DNA from 3 places in the Luteibacter aegosomatissinici genome. Region 1 is predicted to be linked to each of the others. Evidence: riboswitches for the same ligand, from Rfam matches in the RefSeq annotation. Region 1 holds a riboswitch; each other region holds the start of a gene.

What was found. A riboswitch is a leader RNA that binds a small molecule or an ion and turns the genes downstream of it on or off. The one in region 1 is predicted to bind cobalamin.
Region 2: another riboswitch for cobalamin. It lies ahead of btuB (TonB-dependent vitamin B12 receptor); the one in region 1 lies ahead of L2Y97_RS21750 (TonB-dependent receptor domain-containing protein).
Region 3: another riboswitch for cobalamin. It lies ahead of L2Y97_RS20565 (ribonucleoside-diphosphate reductase subunit alpha); the one in region 1 lies ahead of L2Y97_RS21750 (TonB-dependent receptor domain-containing protein).

The regions. Positions count from the first base shown of each region.
Region 1 covers NZ_CP095742.1:4,866,883-4,871,700, forward strand. The annotation lists gene L2Y97_RS21740 (SIS domain-containing protein) at 1-33, shown strand, start outside; gene nagA (N-acetylglucosamine-6-phosphate deacetylase) at 143-1,291, shown strand; gene L2Y97_RS22415 (hypothetical protein) at 1,586-1,717, opposite strand; cobalamin riboswitch at 2,242-2,476, shown strand; gene L2Y97_RS21750 (TonB-dependent receptor domain-containing protein) at 2,632-4,512, shown strand; gene L2Y97_RS21755 (efflux RND transporter permease subunit) at 4,737-4,818, shown strand, end outside.
Region 2 covers NZ_CP095742.1:4,516,016-4,520,833, forward strand. The annotation lists gene cobO (cob(I)yrinic acid a,c-diamide adenosyltransferase) at 1-264, opposite strand, end outside; gene L2Y97_RS20370 (hypothetical protein) at 288-869, opposite strand; gene btuB (TonB-dependent vitamin B12 receptor) at 893-2,773, opposite strand; cobalamin riboswitch at 2,895-3,127, opposite strand; partial or broken gene L2Y97_RS20380 (acyltransferase family protein) at 3,124-4,218, opposite strand; gene L2Y97_RS20385 (GGDEF domain-containing protein) at 4,472-4,818, shown strand, end outside.
Region 3 covers NZ_CP095742.1:4,568,677-4,573,494, reverse strand. The annotation lists gene L2Y97_RS20570 (ribonucleotide-diphosphate reductase subunit beta) at 1-27, opposite strand, end outside; gene L2Y97_RS20565 (ribonucleoside-diphosphate reductase subunit alpha) at 162-2,660, opposite strand; cobalamin riboswitch at 2,824-3,039, opposite strand; gene L2Y97_RS20560 (response regulator) at 3,254-4,818, shown strand, end outside.

The DNA of each region.
Region 1 (4,818 bases):
CCGCACCTCAACAAGGTGACGGAAACCGTTTAACCGCGAAGAGCAAACCGTAAGTAGAAGCGCGCAAGTACCGCTCATCCTCACGCTTTACCCTTGACGCTTCACCGAACGCACCCTTTAACCTGGCCACGAGATTCCACCCATGACCCTCGCCCTCGTCAACGGCCGCGTGCTGACCGACAACGGCTTCCAGACCGGCTTTGCCGTGCTGGTCGATGATGACAAGATCACCGGGCTCGCCTTGCCGTCGGATCCGCGCGTGCGCGCTGCGGAACGCCACGACCTGGGCGGGCGCACGTTGCTGCCGGGCTTTATCGATTGCCAGGTGAACGGCGGCGGTGGCGTGCTGTTCAACGACGCACCCACGGTGGAAACGATCCGCGCGATCGGCGAGGCGCATGCGAAGTACGGCACCACGGGCTTCCTGCCCACGCTGATCAGCGACGATGCCGAGGTAATGTCGCGCGCGATCGATGCCGTGAACGCGGCGGTGGAGCAGGGCGTGCCGGGCGTGCTCGGCGTGCACCTGGAAGGCCCCTTCATCGCGCCCGAGCGCAAGGGCGTGCACGATCCGGCGAAGTTCCGTATCGCAGGCGCTGATGACATCGCGATGGTCGCCCGCCGCCACGGTGGCGTGACGCTGCTGACGCTGGCACCCGAGCGAGCAAGCGATGACGTGTTGAAGCAGCTGGTCGATAACGGCGTGATCGTCTGCGCGGGCCACACGGCAGCCGACTACGAGACGACGCGCAATGCGCTGGCGATGGGCGTGCGCGGCTTCACCCACCTGTTCAACGCGATGACACCGTTCACCAGCCGCGAGCCGGGCGTGGTGGGTGCCGCGCTGGAAGATCATGCGAGCTGGTGTGGCCTGATCGTGGATGGCCACCATGTGCATCCGGCGTCGCTGCGTGTCGCTATCGCGGCGAAGACGCGCGAGAAGATGATGCTGGTGACGGATGCGATGCCGCCGGTGGGTTCGGATAATCCGAACTTCGTGCTGAAGGGCGAGACGATCACGGCGAAGGATGGCGTTTGCCAGACGGCGGACGGCACGCTGGCGGGTTCGGCACTCGATATGGCCTCGGCGGTGCGCAATACGATCAACATGGTGGGCGTGCCTTACGACGAGGCGGCACGCATGGCATCGACGTACCCGGCGGCCTTCCTGGGCCTGGGCGCGACGCACGGCCACATCGCCGCGGGCTTCCGCGCGGATTTCGTGGTGCTGGACGACACCCACCACGTGGTAGAAACCTGGATCGGCGGCGAGCGCGTTTACACCGCCTGAGACGGCTCGCCTCTGGCTTCGCGCTATCGAAGCGGTTCATTCGCTAGCGCGAATGCGTGTTCTTAGCGGCTTGCGCCGCCTCGTGCTTGTGGGCGTGAGGCCGAGAGCCGTCGGTGCCCACCCTGTGGGCGACGCCGTTCGCGACAAAGCCACAGTGCTACGTCGTCGCGAAAGATGTCGCCCACAGGGTGGGCTCCTACACGGGGTACCGCGATCGGATGAATGACCACGCCAGGCTCGTGTGGGAGCGTGCTTGCACGCGAACAACCCACGCTGCGATGACGCCGCAACCGATCACCGAGCGACGGCCACCACGGTCGCTGGCAGGTGCGACGGGCTCGCCGTGACAAACGAACCCATGGCCAACACACAGGTCAGCACGGCAGCAACGAAGAAGGATTTGAGCAGGAAGGTTTCAACGTTCATGGCGATGCTCCGTGAGGTGGGTCAGATGGGGCCAGGCCCCGTTGCCCAAGGCGTTGCATTCACCGTGCCAACCTAACCTACACCCCGGAAACGGCGCCACGACGCCATCTGCGCCCATCCACGCCACACGACCACGCCTGTCCGCGGACGAAGCCGCTGTCCGTCCGCACGTGTCCGAACGTACCAATCTCCCAGCAGACAACGCCGCGGCTCTCCACCCACCCAACCTCATGGGTCAAAAGAGCCGTCGGTGCCCACCCTCGAGGCGAGTTCCGCACAAGAGAGCGGCCGTAGGCCAGCCTTAGATGGGGCTGGCCCATGGCTCACTCACGGGGCGGCGGTTGTAGGAGCGCACCTTGTGCGCGAATCAAAGGCACGGCGGCGCAGCCGCAGCATCCGACGCGAGGGTGGGCACCGACGGCTCTCGGCCTCGAAACCACCAGAGCGAGGCGGCGCAAGCCGCTGGTCACATGCATTCGCATAAGCGAATGAACCGATTTCCTCCGGTCCGACCCGATCACCGCTAGAATGCCCCCCGTTCGGGTGTCCACCCGCCTCCACGGCGGAAGGATGAAACGGGAAGCCGGTGCGCCGCTGAAGCGGCAAGGCCGGCACTGCCCCCGCAACGGTAAGCCCCAGGGGACCACCCCCATTCCATCCGGCCTCAGCCACTGCTCCACACGGAGTGGGAAGGCGCCGGACGAACCCGCCCACGCGGTAAAGGCAAGTCCGGAGACCGGCCCGAAACGCACCCCCGCGCCAGCCATGGCCGCGGGCGCGACCTGTTTCGGACGATTCGCGGCGGGCGGATCCGGACAGTCACCGGGCCCCGCCGCCCGTGCGCCGTTCGCCACACCCCCGTGACCGTCCCCGTTTCCAAGACTTGCCGCCCGCGGCACGAGGACGCTCCACACATGAAGAAGACCCTGCTCGCGACCGCCCTGCTGTCGTCCATCACCATCGCCCACGCCGCCGATGCCCCGGAAACGTTGCCCTCGGTGGTCGTTACCGCCAACCGCGCGCCCACTCCGCTGGACGAGGTGCTGGCCCCGGTCACCGTGATCACCCGCGACGACATCGAGCGCCTGCAGCCCACCAGCGTGCAGGACCTGCTCACCGGCCTGCCCGGCGTCGTCATGGCCAACACCGGTGGCATCGGCCAGCAGACGTCCCTGTTCATGCGCGGCACCAACTCCGCACACACCCTGGTGCTGATCGATGGCGTCCGCGTGGGCACGGTCGGTGCCGGCCTGCCGGCCTACGAGCAGCTCCCGGTCGAGCAGATCGACCACATCGAAGTGGTCCGCGGCCCGCGTTCGACCCTGTACGGCTCGGACGCCATCGGTGGCGTCATCCAGATCTTCACCCGCCACGGCCAGGCCGGCGAAGCGCCGACGCCTTCGGTCTCGGTGACCGGCGGCAGCCATGGCTACAGCGCCGGCCAGTTCGGCGTCTCCGGCGGCACCACCCACGGTTGGTACAACGCCAGCCTGGGCGGCCAGTACACCTCCGGCATCAATGCCTGCCGCATCGGCGCGGGCACGGCCTTCAAGGGCTGCTTCACCGATGAGCCCGACCACGATGCCTACCGCACCTACAACGGCGCGCTTTCAGGCGGCTACCGCTGGGATGACGGCACCGAGCTCACCGGCAGCTGGCTGCGCAGCAAGGGCACGATCGAGTACGACGGCGATTACCAGAACCTTACCCGCCGCTCGCAGCAGGTGGCCGGCGGCAAGCTCAGCTTCGACGTGATGGCCGACTGGCGCATGTCGGTGAGCGTGGGCCAGAACCAGGACCGTGCTGATAACTACCTCAACGGCGCCGACAAGACCCTGGACTACGTGAACTACGGTGTGGACAAGGTGCGCCAGGGCTACCTCTATTCCAAGCGCAACCAGGCCGCCTGGCAGAACGATGTCACCCTGGCGCCGGGCCAGACCCTGAGCGCGGGCGTGGATTACCAGCAGGAGAAGCTGGATAGCGACACGGATTACCTCAAGACCACCCGCAACAACACCGGCGTGTTCGCCCTGTACCAGGGCGTGTTTGGTCCGCACGAGATCCAGCTTTCCGCGCGCCACGACCACAACACCCAGTTCGGCAACCACAACACCGGCTCGGCGGCGTACGGCTTTCGCTTCGATAACGGCATGCGGATCACGGCCTCGTACGGCACGGCGTTCCATGCACCGACCTTCAACGACGAGTACTACCCGTACGGTGCCCCCGTCTCGCTGAAGCCGGAGAAGTCGCGCACGGCCGAGATCGGCCTGAGTGGCGGCCCGGGTATCTGGAACTGGGCGGTGAACGCCTACCAGACCAAGGTGGACGACCTGATCGGTTACGACGCCAACTTCCTGCCGATCAACGTGAGCCAGGCCCGTATCCGTGGTCTCGAGGGCCAGCTCGGCGCCGATGTGGATGGCTGGCACGTGCGTACGTACCTCACGCTGCAGCAGCCGCTGAACCGCGATAGCGGCCCGCAAGAAGACAACCTGCTGGCCCGCCGCCCGCGCCGCACCGGCCGGGTGGACCTGGACAAGGACCTGGGCGCCTTCACGGTGGGCGGCTCGGTGTATGCAGCCGGCTACAGCTACGACGACGCGGCCAACACCACCCGCCTGGGCGGTTACACGACGGCCGACCTGCGTGCGACCTGGCATGTGGATAACGCCTGGAGCGTTCAGGGCCGCGTGGCCAACGTAGCCGACAAGCACTATGAGACGGCGGCGTACTACAACCAGCTGGGCCGCACCTATTACGTGACCGTGCGTTTCGCGCCTGCTCCGTAAGCCCTGACGTAAAGCAAGCGATACCCCTGTAGGAGCGCGCTTGCGCGCGATCCGGTCCACCGCGAGCACCCATCGCGCGCAAGCGCGCTCCTACGGGAAATACCTGTCCAAACAGCCTTCCCCTGCCTTTCGGCAGGGGGCTGACGGACGGCACAGGCGACGAAAGGCACCGTAACGGCATAAAGTGCGCGGCGCGGGACGTTCCCGCTGTCACAGGATGTGTCGTGAATTTTTTTGCTCCCTTCATCCGCCGGCCCCGGGGAACGTCGCTGCTTGCGGCAGGCCTCACGCTGGCCGGCATACTGG
Region 2 (4,818 bases), 350 kb from region 1:
GTAATCCAGTTCATCACCTTCGAACCTGCGAAAGAAGGCCTCCTCGCCGGTGGAGAAGCTACCTTTGATGAACTGTACGACACCACAGCGAAAGCCGTGGCCCAGCGAGCGTGCCAGCATGCCAAAGCCGGATGAGCTCTTGCCCTTGCCGTTTCCGGTGTTCACCACGAGCACGCCGCGATCGATGGTGGCCCGGGCGATGCGCCGGTCCACCAGTTCCTTCTTCCGCTGGGCACGGTCCCGGTAGCGCGATGCGTCATCCATGTCGCGCCATTCGGGCTTATCGGTCATGCATGGGCCGCGCCGCGGCCACCCTCCTTTGGCAGGAAATGCGCGATCACCGCGTGCAGCACCTGCGCCGCCAGCACGTACAGCGTCGCGGCACGAACGAACAGCGGGGCCCACTGCATGAACCGGGCAAGGTATTCGGCCATGTGCGGATGCTGGTAACGACCACCCAGCCAATAGAACGCGCCATTCGACACGGCATAGCTCAGCGTGGCGCACACCACGATGCCGAGGAACACGAGGCCATGTGAACGCAGCGAGCCATCGAAGCGCGGAGCCAGCAGGCGGCCGCCGTACCAGAGTACGGCGTACGCGAGCGGCAGGAAGGCGTACGCCACGGTGATGCAGAAATCGCTGACGCCCGCGTAACTCACCGAGTACCAGTCCACCAGCACGGCCAGCACCACGAAGCCGATGAAGGCCAGGTGCTTGCGCAGGTAGATGCCACCCAGGAAGAACAACGCCATCGACGCATCGGGCAAATGCAGCATGTCGCCGAAATGATGGAAGCGGGTGCCGATCATCACCAGCGCGAAGAGCGCGGCGAGGGCGGCGAACGCGGGACGGGAAAGCGGTTTCATCGTGGTTTCCTCCGGTGGGTGGATCAGGAGCGCGGCTGGTAGCGGAACGTGAGCATCCAGTTGCGGCCAGGCTGGTTGAAGTAGCGCGCGGTTTCGTAATGGCGATCGAAGATGTTCTTCGCCGACAGCTCCACGTTCCATGCGGTATCGATCGCGTAAGCCATGCGCAGGTCGGTCAACGCGTAGCCGCCCAGGCGGTGCAGGTTGGCCGTGTCGTCATAGCGGTAAGCCGATGCGTAGACGCTGGCGCCGACACTGAGGGCGCCGAAGCTGCGGTCTACATCGACATTGGCCGTGCGACGCGCGCGGCGTGGCAGCAGGTTGCCGTGCGTCGCGTCGTCGCTGTCATCTTCGGGCGAGAGCCAGGTGGCGTTGCCGCCCAGGCGCCAGTCACCCAGCGTCGTATCGGCCGCCAGTTCCACGCCACGGATCCGCGAGCGGTCGATATTGTTCGCGCCGCCAAATGGGAACAGCGGGCCAGTCAGGCTCGAATCGAACACGATCAGGTGATCGATACGATTCTGGAACGCATTGATCGACCAGTTGCCCCAGCCCGGCGTACCGCGCAGGCCCAGCTCCCAGTTACGCGAGGTTTCCGGCTTCAGGTCCGGGTTGCCGTAATCGGGGTAGTACAGGTCGTTGAAGGTCGGTGCCTTGAACGCCGTACCGTAGCTACCCGTGACGCGTAGCTCCTTCGTCAGGGCATAGCCGTATTGCAGGCTGCCGGTGGTCTTGCCGCCGAACTGGCTGTTCTCGTCGCGGCGCAGGCTGCCCTGGATCGAACTGTCGCCGAACTCCTGCTGCCACTGGGCGAACAGCGCGTGGTTACGGCGCGCATCCACGAAGTAATCCGTGCTGCCGACCACGCGGTCGCGCTGCCAGTCAAAACCGAGCGTGGTGAGGCCGTATGCGCCACCCACCTTGCCGAGGTCAGCCTGCAGCGACGCCAGGTCGCGATGCGTGTTGAACGTATCGGCGTAGACGCCGTTCTCGTAATCGGTGGACAGATCCAGGCTACGCCCGACGTTCAGCGTGACCAGCGCGTCCTGTGCCGGGCGATAACGCAGGCGTCCGCCCACCGTCTGCGTCGCCGATTCCGCCGAGTTGCTGCTGGTGCCGTCGTAGTAGTTGTGGCCTTCGCTACGCGTCGCACTGGCATCGGCATCCCACTGTTCGTCAAAGCGCCAGCCGCCCTTCAGCGACAGTGCGTTGTTGCGGTAACCATCGTCATCGGGCTCATAGGTGTAGCAACCACCACCGCCCGGGCTGGGCTTGCCGCGGCACGCGTTAATGCCATGGGTCTGGTCGTGACTGGCCTCCACCGAGTACCAGCCGTTGGTGCCGCGGCCCGCAAAACCGGCCGAGCCGCGCAGCGTGGACCAGCTGCCAACGCCGACCGAAAGGTTGGGCACGAAAGCGCCCTGCGGGTGGCGGGTAAAGATCTGGATCACACCGCCCAGCGCATCGGAACCGTAAAGGCTCGAGTACGGACCACGGACGATCTCGATGCGCTCGATCTGGTCGACCGGAATATCCTGGAAGGCGGCGGTACCGGAGGTGGCCGAGCCGATCTTCACGCCATCGACGAGGACCAGCACGTGGTCGGATTCGGTGCCGCGCATGAACACGGAGGTGGCCTTGCCCGGGCCGCCGTTGTTGGCAATGGAAACACCCGGGGTGGCGCGCAGCAGGTCGGCCAGCGACCGCGGCTGCAGCCGTTCGATATCGGCGCGGTCGATCACGGTGGAGGCCGAGAGTACCTGGTTGAGGGTCTGCTCGGTGCGGCTGGCGGTAACCACCACCTTGTCGAGATCGGTGGAGGCGGCGTCATCGGCATGGGCGGCGACGGGCGTGAGCGTCGCGAGGCCGATGGCGAGCGCGAGGTGGTGCGGACGGAACGACACGTTGGAACTCCCTGCTGGCCGCGCCTACCCGCGCGGCATTTGGCTGCGAGGGACGAGCGTGGGCAAGGAGCAAGCGACGGCGAACGGAGTCGGGCCACCCGCGACCAGGGCCCTCCGCCTGTCCGGTGATACCACGTGGGCCGGTCTCCGGGCTCGCGAGTGCAGGGGTTACCTGCGAGGGCTGGCGCCTTCCCATGCCGCACGCGGCACAGTGGCATTGGCCAGCCCCTTCAACTCGCCTACCGTTGCGGGGGCAGCTCCGGAATGGCGCAGGCACACGACCTGCGGGTCACCGGATTCCCGTTTCAATCCGCGGCGCTGGCGCCTTGGATCACCCTGGGTGCCCGTAGTGTAGCGGAACGGCGCTCACGCCAGCGCAGGAAGGGACGCTCGACGAGGTAGTGCAGGGCTGCTCCCACGGCGAGCACCACCACGGCAAAAGCAACGAAGCGCCACACCGGATGGCCGTCCAGCCGCCCGTCCAGCAGGGCCACGGTAAGCATGAAGGCGCCCTTGTGGCTGAGGTAGAGGCTGTACGAGGCGCGGGCGAGCCACCCCGCGCCGGGCACGTGCCGCCGGGCAAGCCAGGTGCCACCCGCCGCCATGCCGACGAAGCCGGCCATCGCAAGAGCCACGAGCGGGTAGCCGATCGCGTTCTGCCAGAAACCGAGGCGGCCGCCGTCGAAGAACACGATGCAGCCAGCGAGCAGCAATGCTGACGCACCCAGCAGCGCGGCGGCATGGCATCGGGCCCACGCCAGCCAGGCCGGGCGGAAGACGGCGCATGCCGCCACGGCCACGCCCGCCAGCAGGCCATCCAGCCGTGAGTACGTGGGGTAGTAGAGGTAGCGCAGGTACGCCGGCCCAGTGGGGACATCCATATCGGCAAGGGGCGCCAGGTGAACCTGCCACAGCCACGCGCGCAGCGCGATGCCGCCCAGCAGCACGCCAGCGCACAGGAGGACGAAGCGCGCCGCCGTCAGTCGCCCGGCCAGCAGAATCGCCAGCGCTGGGAACACGAGGTAGAAGTGCTCCTCGACGCACAGCGACCATACGTGGGAGAAGGCATACCGCTGCGGCGCATCGAACAACAGATTGAACGTAAACGTGGCGAACTGCCATGCCGGCTGCATCAGCGGGGTTTCGCGCCAAAGCGGCCATGCCAGGTAGAGGGCCAGCACCACGATGTAGGCAGGCAGGATGCGGAAGGCGCGCCGTTGGTAGAACGCCTTCATGTCCAGCCGCCCCGTGTCACGCAACGCGATGAACACCTGGGCGCCGATCAGGTACCCGCTGAGCACGAAGAACAGGTCCACGCCCATCCAGCCAGCGTGTTCGAGCACGCCAAAGTTTTCACCGAGCCCGCCGATAAGGTAGCTGTGGAACAGCATCACCCACACGATGGCGATGGCGCGCAGGGTGTCCAGTCCGGGCAGGCGGGTCATGGGTTCAGTCCGTGGGGTGTGCTGCGAGAGTGGGGAGCGCATGCGGCGGCCTTCGGGCCGGCTCATGGCGTTTTGGGGGCGGTGCGCCAGGCCGGTGGATCATCACGCCGGGCCGGTGGCAGCACGCTATGATCGTCACGCGCCAGGCAGACCGGGGGGCTTGCCGGCGCATATCTGGGGATGCCATGCCAATCGGAATCATGTCTTCCGTGCCAGACGGCGCGCGCCGGTAAGCGCGCCGCCACGCACGGACGTGTCGCTGCGACGTTTCCGCCGGTGGCTGCCGGCGGCCGCTCTTGCCACACTGGCGCTGTATGCCGGTGACGGGCGCGCTCAGCTTCATCCTGGTGAAAACGCCGCGGCCACGCTCACGGTGGCCGACGCCACGAAGACCTCCGATCACCCGGCGTTCGTCGCCACGCTGTCGCGCCTTGCGCCGTCGCGCGGGCAGATGTCCCCCGCCGAGCAGATGCACCTGGCCTACCTGGAAGCCTGGCAACTGGCCTACGCGGGCGATCATGCGAAGGCCACCCCCGCGCTGGCACGCATTGCCGACCAGGCGCCCGACAAGGTCCTGCGCCTGCGTGCCACCGCCACGCT
Region 3 (4,818 bases), 300 kb from region 1:
ATCGCGGGTGATGGGGTGGGCGGACATAAGGTGCCTCTGAAATTCGTTGAAGACCTGTAGGAGCCCACCCTGTGGGCGACGCCGTTCGCGTAAGGGCCACGACACTTGCGGCGCTGTAGCGAAACATGTCGCCCACGGGGTGGGCTCCTACAGGTGATGCGTTACTGGCAGGCTTCGCAGTACTCGGGGTTCTCGAGCGAGCAGAACACCGCGGCCTCGGCCTGTTCCTGCGTGTTCACCACCGGCGCGACCGGCGCGGCAGCGGCGGCGCTGACCGTCGTCTTCGCAATGCGGGTGGCGGGGCGCGAGCGCAGGTAGTACGTGGTCTTTACGCCGGATTTCCATGCGTACATGTACATGGACGAGAGCTGGCCGATGTTCGGGTTTTCCATGAACAGGTTCAGCGACTGGCTCTGGTCGATGTAGGCACCGCGCGCGGCGGCCAGGTCGATCAGCGACTTCTGCGGCAGCTCCCACACGGTGCGGTAGATGGCGCGCAGTTCAGCCGGAATGGCGTTGATGCCCTGCACCGAACCTTCGGCCAGCTTGATCTGGTCGCGGATCTCGGCGGTCCACAAGCCCAGCGTCTTCAGCTCTTCGACCAGGTGGCGGTTCACCACGAGGAAATCGCCCGACAGCGTTTCGCGTTTGAACAGGTTGGATACCTGCGGCTCGATGCACTCGTAGCAACCGGCGATGGACGCGATGGTGGCGGTCGGCGCGATGGCGATGAGCAGCGAGTTACGCAGGCCGTGCGTCTTCACCTTCTCGCGCAGTTCGGCCCAGCGGCCATCCTTGCCGTTCGGCGTGGCGGCCGGCCAGTAATCGAACTGGAGCTCGCCGTTGGCGGCGCGGCTCTCGTCGAAGCCCGGGTGGGACCCGTCGCGCTCGGCGATCTCGTTGGACTGCGACAGCGCGTGGAAGTAAATCTCTTCCGAAATGCGCGTGGACAGCTCGCGGGCTTCATCCGAATCGAAGCGCAGGCGCAGCTTGAAGAACACATCCTGCAGGCCCATCACGCCCAGGCCCACCGGGCGCCACTTCATGTTCGCGGTGCGCGCGGTATCGATCGGGTAGAAGTTCAGGTCGATCACGCGGTTGAGCTGGCGCACGGCCGTACGCACGGTGGTCGCAAGCTTCTCGAAATCGAACGCGCCATCCACGACGTGGCGGGCCAGGTTCACCGAACCCAGGTTGCATACCGCCGTCTCGCCCTCGTTGGTCACCTCGAGGATCTCGGTGCACAGGTTCGAAAGGTGGATAACGTTCTGCGGCTTCGCCGTCTGGTTGCTGGTGGCGTTGGAGCGATCCTTGAAGGTCATCCAGCCGTTGCCGGTCTGGGCCAGCGAACGCAGCATGCGCGCGTAAAGCTCACGCGCCTTCACCTGCTTCGTGGCCAGGCCTTCCGCTTCCGCCTTGGCGTAGGCGGCTTCGAACGTCTCGCCCCAGGTGTCGACGAAGTGCGGCACGATCTTCGGATCGAACAGCGACCAGTCGCCATCGGTCTCGACCCGGCGCATGAACAGATCCGGCACCCAGTTCGCCAGGTTCAGGTTGTGCGTGCGGCGGGCGTCGTCGCCGGTGTTTTCACGCAGCTCGAGGAATTCCTCGATATCGGCGTGCCAGCTTTCCAGGTACACGCAGGCCGCGCCCTTGCGCTTGCCGCCCTGGTTCACCGCGGCGACGGAGGCGTCGAGCGTCTTCAGCCAGGGCACCAGGCCGTTGGAATGGCCATTGGTACCGCGGATGAGCGAACCGCGCGAGCGGATGCGCGAGTAGGCCAGGCCGATGCCGCCGGCGAACTTGGACAACTGCGCGACATCGCCGTACTTCGAGTAGATCGACGCCAGGTCATCCTGCGGCGAATCGAGCAGGAAGCACGACGACAGCTGCTCGTGTGCCGTGCCGGCATTGAACAGCGTGGGCGAGCTGGCCAGGTACTCGAGCGACGAGAGCATGCGGTACAGCTCCAGCGTCTCGGCGACATCGTTGCCGCCGAGCGCGCAGGCAATGCGCATGAAGAAGTACTGCGGCGTCTCGATGACGTGGCGCTTGGTCGGGTGGCGCAGCAGGTAGCGGTCGTACACCGTACGCAGGCCGAAGTACTCGAAACGGCGCGAGGCGTTCAGGTCGATCGCATCGTTGAGCTTGCGCGCGTTGGCGCTGACGAACGCGCGCAAGCGTTCATTGAGAATGCCCAGCTCACCGCCGATGTTGATCGACTGCGAGAACGACTGGATTTCCTGGCCGCTCACTTCCTTGTCGATGAAGGCGGAGAGCAGGCGCGCGGCGAGCTGGCCGTATTCCGGCTCCTCGGCCGTGAGCGCGGCGGAGGTACGGATGGAGAGCTGATCGAGCTCCTGCGTGGTGGCACCGTCGTACAGGCCGCCGATCGTCTTCAGCGCCACGCGCATGGGATCGACCGCGAACAGGCCATCGGCGCTGCGCGTTACCGCGCGCACGATCTTGTTCACATCCACGGTTTCCTGGCCGCCGTTGCGCTTGGTGACGCGCATCTGGCCCGGGTTATGCGGAGGGGTAAGGGCAAACGCCGGCGGGGCGTCTTCGCGGTAGCCCGCTGCCGGGGCCTTGTCGCTGCTGGTGGTGGGGGTGGCGGCCGTGTCGGCCGTCTCGGTGCGCTCGCGCGCTGCGGAATCCATCGTCGTCATGCTTGGCGTGCCCCAGGGCCTGGTCCAGACTCCCGTTCCCTCGGACGGGGCTTGATGTGGCTAGGCAAGGACGGGAAAGCCGGGGACGAAGCCGCGCGTGGGGCTTCGGTCCGCGACGTGCCTCCCCGCGGAAGCCGTCACCACGAACCATGCCCTTCGGGCACGGCTGCTGGCAGGTCTTCGGACTTCGTGGACATAAGGCGGCATGCCGCCTTGCCTACCCGTCGCTTCCCAGCCCCTGAAAGGCCAGTGCATTGAACGGGATCGTTTCCACTTACCGCTGCGGGGCAGTTCCGGATTTACACCGGATTCCCTTTTAAGTCCGACGGGCAGTCGCGCCGCCTCGGACACCAACGGGACACACGATATAGCTGGGACCAGGGCAGGTCAACACAAGATATAGGGGATTTTTTCCAATGCGCTGGCAACTCAATGGGTTGCGGAAACACGCTGTTGGGGCCCCTGGTCATGGCGTAACCAATACCTGTCCTGGCATGTGAAGGGCGTCTACACATACGTGATTGCGGCCCGAGGCTAAGATTCGGGCCCGTTCCACGCCATGACATGAAGGATCACGCGGTTCGATGCCATCGACGTTCACGCTGCAAGACCACGCACTGCTCCTTCAATCGCTCGATGCGGTGCCTTTTGGCCTGGTGGCGCTATCGCCCTCGGGCACCGCGCTGCACGCGAACGCGTGGGCCCGGGACCGGCTCGACGGCCGTGCGTTCCTTGCGTTCTGGGATGCGGCGGGGCGCGGGGCGATCGAAGCCCTTCTCGCGGTGATCGGTGCGCGGGGCGTTCGCGACCTGGACGCGAACGCGGCCGATGGCTCGGCCTGGCGGCTGTCGCTTGAGACGTTGAGCGCCGCGGCGGCGGGCGAGGCGGTCATCCTGGCAACGTTCCGCCCCACGGGTGGCGATCAGGCCTGGATGGGGCCGCGCGGGGATGGTTCGGCCGATATCACCCAGGACCAGCTGCGCCAGGCGCAGAAGATGGATGCGATCGGCAAGCTCACCGGCGGGGTGGCGCATGACTTCAACAACCTGTTGCAGGTGATCAGCGGGAACCTGCAGTTGCTGGCCGCCGACGTCGCGGGTAACCCGCGCGCCGAGCGCCGCGTTGCCAATGCGATGGCTGGCGTCACCCGCGGTTCGCGGCTGGCGGCGCAACTGCTCGCGTTCGGCCGGCGGCAGCCACTGGCACCCAAAGTGGTGAACATCGGGCGCTTCGTGCGCGAGATGGACGACTTGTTGCGCCGGTCGCTTGGCGAGGCGATCGAGGTGGAGACGGTTGTGGCCGGTGGCCTGTGGAATACGCAGGTGGATGTCGGCAATGTCGAGAATGCGCTGCTCAACCTCGCGATCAATGCACGCGATGCGATGGCCGGGCAGGGGCGGCTGACGATCGAGGCCGGCAATGCGCTTCTGGACGAGGCCTACGCCAAGGCCCACGGTGACCTGAAGGCCGGCCAGTACGTCATGCTGGCGGTCACCGATACGGGCACCGGCATCGCGCCGGAGGTGCTCGCACAGGTCTTCGAACCGTTCTTTACCACCAAGCCGGAAGGCGAGGGGACAGGCCTGGGCCTGTCCATGGTGTATGGCTTCGTGAAGCAATCCGGCGGCCACATAAAGATTTATAGCGAGCCCGGCCACGGCACGACGGTGAAAATCTACCTGCCGCGTTCGACGCAAAGCGAAGACCGCCTTGTCGCCCTGGACGAGGGTGGCGTGCGAGGCGGCGATGAAACCATCCTCGTGGCCGAGGATGACGACGATGTGCGCGAGACCGTGGTCGGCATGCTTGCCGACCTGGGCTACCGCGTCCTGAAGGCACGCGATGCGGAGAGCGCACTCTCCATCATGGAAAGTGGCATCGCGGTGGACCTGCTGTTCACCGATGTGGTGATGCCAGGTCCGCTGCGTAGCCCTGAGCTGGCGCGAAAGGCGGTGGAACGGCAGCCCGGCATGGCCGTGCTGTTCACCTCTGGCTATACCGAAAACGCGATCGTGCACGGCGGCCGGCTCGATGAAGGTGTCGAGCTGCTGAGCAAGCCGTACACGCGTGACGCGCTTGCCCGGCGGGTTCGCCACGTCCTGGCCCAGCGGCAGCCCGCCGCATCGCGGGGGGCGCCGACGGCACCAGC